DNA from 2 places in the Pseudoduganella sp. GW821-FHT05F09 genome. Region 1 is predicted to be linked to the other one. Evidence: predicted binding sites of a transcription regulator. Region 1 holds the regulator's gene; the other holds the start of a gene.
The links. Region 1 encodes LexA, which represses DNA repair genes until DNA is damaged. Its sites were predicted from a motif close to ACTGTATNNNNATACAGT; they were not measured.

Region 1 (3,404 bases):
ATCGAGTAAGCCATTTGACGGCGGCCCCAATCTTCCACGCGATGTACATTACCGCCGCGCGAGGTCACGCTGGCTTTGTAACGTTCGATCATCGCGGGCACTTGCTCGCTTTGGTCCGGATGGACGATAAATACGATTTCATAGTGACGCATGAAAACTCCCTTAAGGACTGTGAATATAGCCCACCCCGGCGTCAAGACGGGTGTGGGAAGAGGTAAGCCCGCGACTATAGCGCCTTTCCGCTGAAAAATCAAGCAGCCGCCGGCTTGCGCTGGCGCAAGGCCGGCAGCCCCTGCGACAGGCATGCTGGCGCCATGAGCCCAGCCAACGACGATTACGACACGCCTTGGAAAAGCGCCGTGATGGCCTATTTCCGCGAATTCATGGCGTTTTTCTTCCCCCGCGTCCATGACGCCATCGACTGGCGCCGGGAATACAGCTTCCTCGACCAGGAATTGGCCCAGGTGGTGCGCGACGCCAAGCTCGGCAGGCGCAGGATAGACAAACTGGTGCGCGTGACCGGCAAGGACGGCGGTGCCAGGCTGCTCTATCTCCATCTGGAGATCCAGCGCAGCCGGGAGAAAGACTTCGCCGAACGCATCTTTACCTATTACTACCGCCTCTACGACCGCTTCCGCTGCCCGATCGCGACGCTGGTGGTGCTGGCCGACCCTTATCCCGCATGGCGGCCGGACTGTTTCGAATGCGAGCTGTTCGGCTGCGAAGCCGGCATACGCTTTCCCACGGTCAAATTGCTGGACTTCTGGCCGCATTTGGACCGGCTATTAAGCAGCAACAACGCTTTCGCGCTGCTGACCGCCGCCCATCTGATGACGCTGCACACCCGCCACGAGCCCCGGAAACGCTTCGAATTCAAGGCAATGCTGACCTCGCTAATGTACGAGCGGCATTGGGACCCGCAGCGCATCCTCGATTTATTCAATGTACTAGACTGGATGATGAAAATCCCGGACGACCTGCAAGACCAGCTGGCCGTGCGGATTGAGGAACTAAACAGGAGTAAGGAAATGCCATTCGAGAACCTGATGATACGCATGGCCAAGGACCGTGCCCGAAAGGAGGGCCTGCAGGAAGGTAGAGAGGTGGGCCTGCAGGAAGGTAGGGAGGTGGGCTTGCAGGAAGGCAGAGAGGTGGGCTTGCAGGAAGGCAGAGAGGTGGGCTTACAGGTAGGCAGAGCGGAAGGCCGGGAGGAAGGCCGGGAGGAAGGCCGGGAGGAAGGCCGCCGGGCCGTGGTGCGCAAGCTGCTGCAACTGCGTTTCGGGCCACTTTCACCCAGTGCCGAACTACGCATCTCCCACGCGAAACCGGAAGAATTGAGCGCCTGGGAAGACAAAATCCTGCAGGCGCGCTCACTGGAGGAGCTTATCGGGCCCATTGCATGAAAATATTTCGCACATATCAACAAAATCCCTTGCATTAGCACGCGCACTGTACAAAAATACAGTCTGTCTATATCCACAGCTCTCAGAGCTAACGCACCATGATCAAGCTCACCGCACGTCAGGAACAAATTCTCAATCTGATCAAGGATGCCATCGACAATACCGGCTTCCCTCCCACCCGCGCCGAAATCGCCAACGAGCTGGGCTTCAAGTCGGCCAACGCCGCCGAGGAGCATCTGCAGGCGCTGGCGCGCAAGGGCGCCATCGAGATCGCCGCCGGCACCTCGCGCGGCATTCGCCTGCTGGGCGCGCACGCCGAATCGGCCGCCACCAAGCTGGCGCACGCGGCAGCCGCCGCCGCGTCCAATATGATGTCGCTGCCGCTGATCGGCCGCGTGGCCGCCGGTTCGCCCATCCTGGCCCAGGAAAACTTGGAAACCAGCTACAGCGTGGACCCTTCCCTGTTCTCCGCCAAGCCCGACTACCTGCTGAAAGTGCGCGGTGAATCGATGCGCGACATCGGCATCATGGACGGCGACCTGCTGGCCGTCAAAAAGGTGGACAGCGCCAAGAACGGCCAGATCGTGGTGGCCCGCATCGGCAACGAAGTCACGGTCAAGCGCTACAAGAAAACCGGCTCGACCATCGAACTGTTCCCGGAAAACCCGGATTTCAAGGTGATCACCGTCCATCCGGAAGCGGAAGAGTTTGCGCTGGAAGGCCTGGCCGTCGGCCTGCTGCGCAGCTGGCATTAATCGGCGGAAGGCAGCATGGCTAGCTTCAAACTTTACGGCAATTGCGAGTCCGGCCACAGCTACAAGGTCAAACTGGCCATGGAAGTGGCCGGTGTGCCGCACGAGTACGAGGAAATCGATCTGCGCCTGGAGCGCGCCGCGCGCCCGGAGCCCTTCCGCAGCCTGGCCAAATATGGCGAAGTGCCGCTACTGGTGCATGAAGACAGGGCGTATGTGCAGTCGAACGCCATCCTGCTGCATCTGGCGGAGCATTTGCAAGCCTACGGCGGCGAAACACAGCAGCGCCTGGAGCGCGTGCGCGAGTGGCTGTTCTGGGAAGCGAACCGCATCGGCTTTTCCATGGCACACCTGCGCTACGGCCAGAAGTTCGATCCCGAAGCTTACGCAGGCAGCGTGCTGCCCTGGTTCCGCAAGCGTTTCGACGCGGACATTGAACGCCTGGACGATGAACTGGCCGACGGCCGCGCCTTCCTGCTCGACGACAGCGTCAGCATGGCGGACTTTTCCATCTGCGGCTATTTGTACTGGCCCGAACAGGCCAATGTGAGCTACCCGCCACGTGTGCAGGCTTGGCTGGACCGCATCGCGGCCCTGCCGGGCTGGCGCCATCCCTACCGGATGGAAGGCGCGCAGCCCTGGTAATGCTGGAGGGGCAAGCCGCTTAGCAGGCTTCCAGCGCGCAGCTGAAATCTTCCAGCAAATCAGCCGTGTCCTCGATGCCGACGGACACGCGTATCAGCGACTCCGCAATCCCCATCGAGGCGCGGCGTTCCGCCCCCATCTCGTAGAAGATGGTGTGCGCCACCGGAATGATCAGCGTGCGCGTATCGCCCAGGTTGGAGGCCGGAATCGCCAGCTTCAGGCGGTTCAGGAAGTCGAAACAGTCGATACCGTCCTTCAGCTCAAAACTCAGCAGCGAACCGTGCGCGCGGAACAGCTCCGTGGCAATGGCGTACTGCGGGTGCGACTGCAAACCCGGGTAATACACCGCCGCCACGCGCTCGTCCGCCTCCAGCAGCTCGGCCAACGCCTTGGCATTGGCGCAGGTGCGCTCCATGCGCAGCGCCAGCGTCTCGGCGCCCACGGCGATGTGGTGCGCCGCTTCCGGCCCCAGCGAGGCGCCGAAATCGCGCAGGCCCTTGGCGCGGATCTGCGTGATGCCCCACTGCGCCGGCGCCGCCTTCTTGTAGTTTTCGAAAATATTCGGGAACTGCGTCCAGTCGTAGGCGCCGGTGTCGGTCAGGCT
Region 2 (3,404 bases), 100 kb from region 1:
AGCCTCACGCGCTCGACCGCGAACTGGCGCGCGCACAGCCAGCCCACCATTTGCTGCAGCAGGCGCTGCGCCCCGTGCAGCAGCGCGTCCGCGTGCTCGACGCGGTCGAACAGCTCCAGCTTCGCGCTGAAGGTGGGTGGCGCCTCTATCCACACATGCAGCTCGGGCGCCTCGCCGTGCGCCTCGTCCAGCAGGTCCAGCAAGGCGCGCCCGCAGCGGCGCTGCAAGCCGGGACGGGGCAGGCGCCGCAGGTCCGCCAGCGTGAGGCAGCCCATGCCCTCGAACCAGTTCAGGAAGGGCCGCGCCGGCGGCGGCAGGCTGCTGGGCAGCGGCGCCAGCCGCCGCGTCATGCTCTCGATTGTCAAAGAACGTCCGCCCCCGCTGCGCGCCAGCAGCCAGGCGCCGCGCGCGGTGGGCGCGCAGCCCAGCACGGCGGTGAAACCCAGCGCCCGCATGCTGGCGCGCACCAGCGCGCACAGCTTGCGCACGCCGCCGAACAGGCGCAGGCTGGCGCCCACATCCATCAGCAGCACGGCCTCCTCGGCCTCCGCCACCTGCGGCGTGTAGCGCAGCAGCGCCATGGCCACCGCGTGCGCCGCCTCCCGCTCGCGCAGCGGCGCGCGCTCGTGCAACTGCGCCTCCGGCGCCATCAGCAGCGCGCCGCCGCGCCGCATGCCCACCCGCACGCCGGCCGCATGGGCCTGCGGCGACACCGCCAGCACGCCGTCCTGCTCCAGCACCACGCTGCCCTTATCCTCCGACCAGCTGGGGCAGAAGACTTCGAGCGGTAACCGTGGCAGGTAGAGGCCTATCCATAAACGCATGACGTTGCAACAAAGAAGGGGGCAAGGGCAGGAACAGCGGCGCGTCGCGCTGCGGTCCCCGGCGTTTTACAAAATCGATGCTGATGCCGCCCGGCGCCGGGCGCAGCGCCAGCCGCAGCGGCGCGGGCGAGGCGTCCTGCGCCGCCGCCAGCGGGCGCATCAGGAAAAACAGCGTGTCGCCGCTTTGCGCCGCCAGATGCAGCCGGCGCAGGCTTTCGCTGCGCATTTGCTGCTGCCACAGCAGCAGCGCACCGCAGCAGCCGCTGCGCAGCACCTGTTCGGCCGCCCACAGCGCGTCCCCGCTTTTGCCGGTGCCGCGTATCCACACCATCTGTTCTGGGGGCAGGCCCAGCGCGGCCAGCGCCAGCCCCTGCGGAATTTGCGGCGGCGCCAGCAGCACCACCGGCCGTTGCGCGGCCGCCGCCAGTGCCGGCCGCAGCAGGCGGATTTCGCCTATGCCCGCTTGCTGCAGCATCAGTTCGGTCAGCGTGCCCTGCGGCCAGCCGCCGCCCGGCAATTGCGCCGACAGCGCCGCGTAGCCTGTGTCCATGCAGCGCGTGGCCGCATGCGCCAGCTGCGAAGCCAGCCACAGGGACGGATGCAGGCTTTCGGGCGCGGCGATAACGGCGGCTGCGGTGGAGTTGGACATGGCGCTCAATGCAAAATACTGTACATATACACAGTACTATTTACTCCCGGTTTTAGCAAGGACTACTTGCGGTCTGTGCCCCTGGGAAAGCTTGCACATGCTGTAAGATGGCCATTGCCACCATTCTTCATGGATATTTATGACCACCATTGAACTCATCGGCGCCATCCTGTTCGGACTGGCGCTGGTGCACACTTTCGCCGCCAAATCCTTCGAAAAACTGGCCCACCGCCACCCGCGCCACGCGGGGCTGCTGCATTTGCTGGGCGAAGTGGAAGTGGTGTTCGGCTTCTGGGCCGCCATCCTGATCGTGGCCATCGCCCTCGCGGCGGGCGGCCAGAACGCCATCGCCTACGCCGAGTCGCGCCAGTACACCGAGCCGCTGTTCGTGTTCGTGGTGATGGTGGTGGCCGCCTCGTGGCCGGTACTGAACGCGGTGCAGCGCGCCTTGCAGGCGCTGGCGCAGCTGGCGCCGATGCGCAAGGAACTGGCGCTGGCCTGGCTGGGCATGGCGCTGGTGCCGCTGGCCGGCTCGCTGATCACCGAACCGGCCGCCATGACGCTGGCCGCGCTCACGCTGGCGCCGCTGGTGTTCCGCGAAGGGATGCCCGAACGCTTGAAGTACGCGGCGCTGGGCGTGCTGTTCGTCAATGTCTCCATCGGCGGCACGCTCACCTCCTACGCCGCGCCGCCGGTGCTGATGGTGGCCGCCACCTGGGGCTGGGACAGCGCCTTCATGGCCAGCCAGTTCGGCTGGAAAGCCACGCTGGCGGTGCTGCTCAACGCCACCGCCATCTGCTTCGTGCTCAAGCGCCATTTGCAGCCTGCGGACCACGCACCGGCCGCAGGCGGCCCCGCGCAGGTGCCGCTGCTGGTGTCGCTGATACACCTGGCATTCCTGGCGGCCGTGGTGATGCTGGCGCACCATCCGGTGATGTTCCTCGGCCTGTTCCTGCTGTTCCTCGGCTTTACGCAAGCCTACCAGCGCTACCAGCAGCCGCTGATCCTGAAGGAAGGCCTGCTGGTGGGCTTCTTCCTGGCCGGGCTGGTGGTGCTGGGCGGCATGCAGCAATGGTGGCTGCAGCCCATCGTCTCCAGCCTGGCGCCGGTGGCGCTGTTCTTCGGCGCGCTGGGCCTGACCGCCATCACCGACAACGCCGCCCTCACCTACCTCGGTTCGCTGATCGAAGGCATGGCGCCGCAAGCGCAGTACATGCTGGTGGCCGGCGCGGTGGCCGGCGGCGGCCTGACGGTGATCGCCAACGCCCCCAACCCGGCCGGCGTGTCGCTGCTGCGGCGCGGCTTCCAGGACGAATCCATCGGCGCCATCAGCCTGCTGCTGGGCGCGCTGCCGCCCACCGCCGTGGCCGCGGCAGCCTTTTTCCTGTAACACCATGCGTTCCCTAGACGGAACGCAGCAAGCGCGAGCGGGCGGCCGCTTCCCGCCTTGATATTTTTTTGATAAATTTCTTGACTCCAACTCAAAGTGATCCTAAAGTGATATCACTTTGATGTCACAACCAAGAGGGAGTCCAGCATGAATGCAGCACATATTCGCCGCGAAGCGGCGTATTCATCGGTCAGCGGCTATACGGCGGCGGTCGGCGCCATTGCGCTGCTCGCTTTGGCGGGGCTGGGCATACGCGGCGGCATGCATCCGCTGCTTTGCATCCTGGCCGCCGTGCTGGGCATCGCCGCCTTCGCCGGGCTGTACATGCTGCAGCCGAACGAGAGCGCCATCATCACGCTGTTCGGCAAATACCTGGGCACCGACCGCAACGAGGGCCTGCGCTGGGCGCTGCCGTTTTACGGCAAGCGCAAGCTGTCGGTCCGCGCGCGCAATTTCAACTGCCCCACCCTGAAGGTCAACGACAAGCGCGGCAACCCGGTGGAGATCAGCGCCGCCATCGTCTGGCGCGTGCGCGACACCG

Region 2: imuA (translesion DNA synthesis-associated protein ImuA) is a predicted target of LexA. The motif match lies at 1,491-1,508, and genes of this name have one in related genera.

The regions. Positions count from the first base shown of each region.
Region 1 is NZ_JBWKSD010000011.1:110,659-114,062, reverse strand. Features, by position in the region: gene rpsF (30S ribosomal protein S6) at 1-152, opposite strand, end outside; gene AC07S4_RS27880 (RpnC/YadD family protein) at 315-1,403, shown strand; gene lexA (transcriptional repressor LexA) at 1,502-2,158, shown strand; gene AC07S4_RS27870 (glutathione S-transferase family protein) at 2,174-2,800, shown strand; gene AC07S4_RS27865 (cystathionine gamma-synthase family protein) at 2,820-3,404, opposite strand, start outside.
Region 2 is NZ_JBWKSD010000011.1:6,241-9,644, reverse strand. Features, by position in the region: gene AC07S4_RS27425 (Y-family DNA polymerase) at 1-824, opposite strand, end outside; gene imuA (translesion DNA synthesis-associated protein ImuA) at 751-1,473, opposite strand; gene AC07S4_RS27415 (putative Na+/H+ antiporter) at 1,613-2,863, shown strand; gene AC07S4_RS27410 (SPFH domain-containing protein) at 3,011-3,404, shown strand, end outside.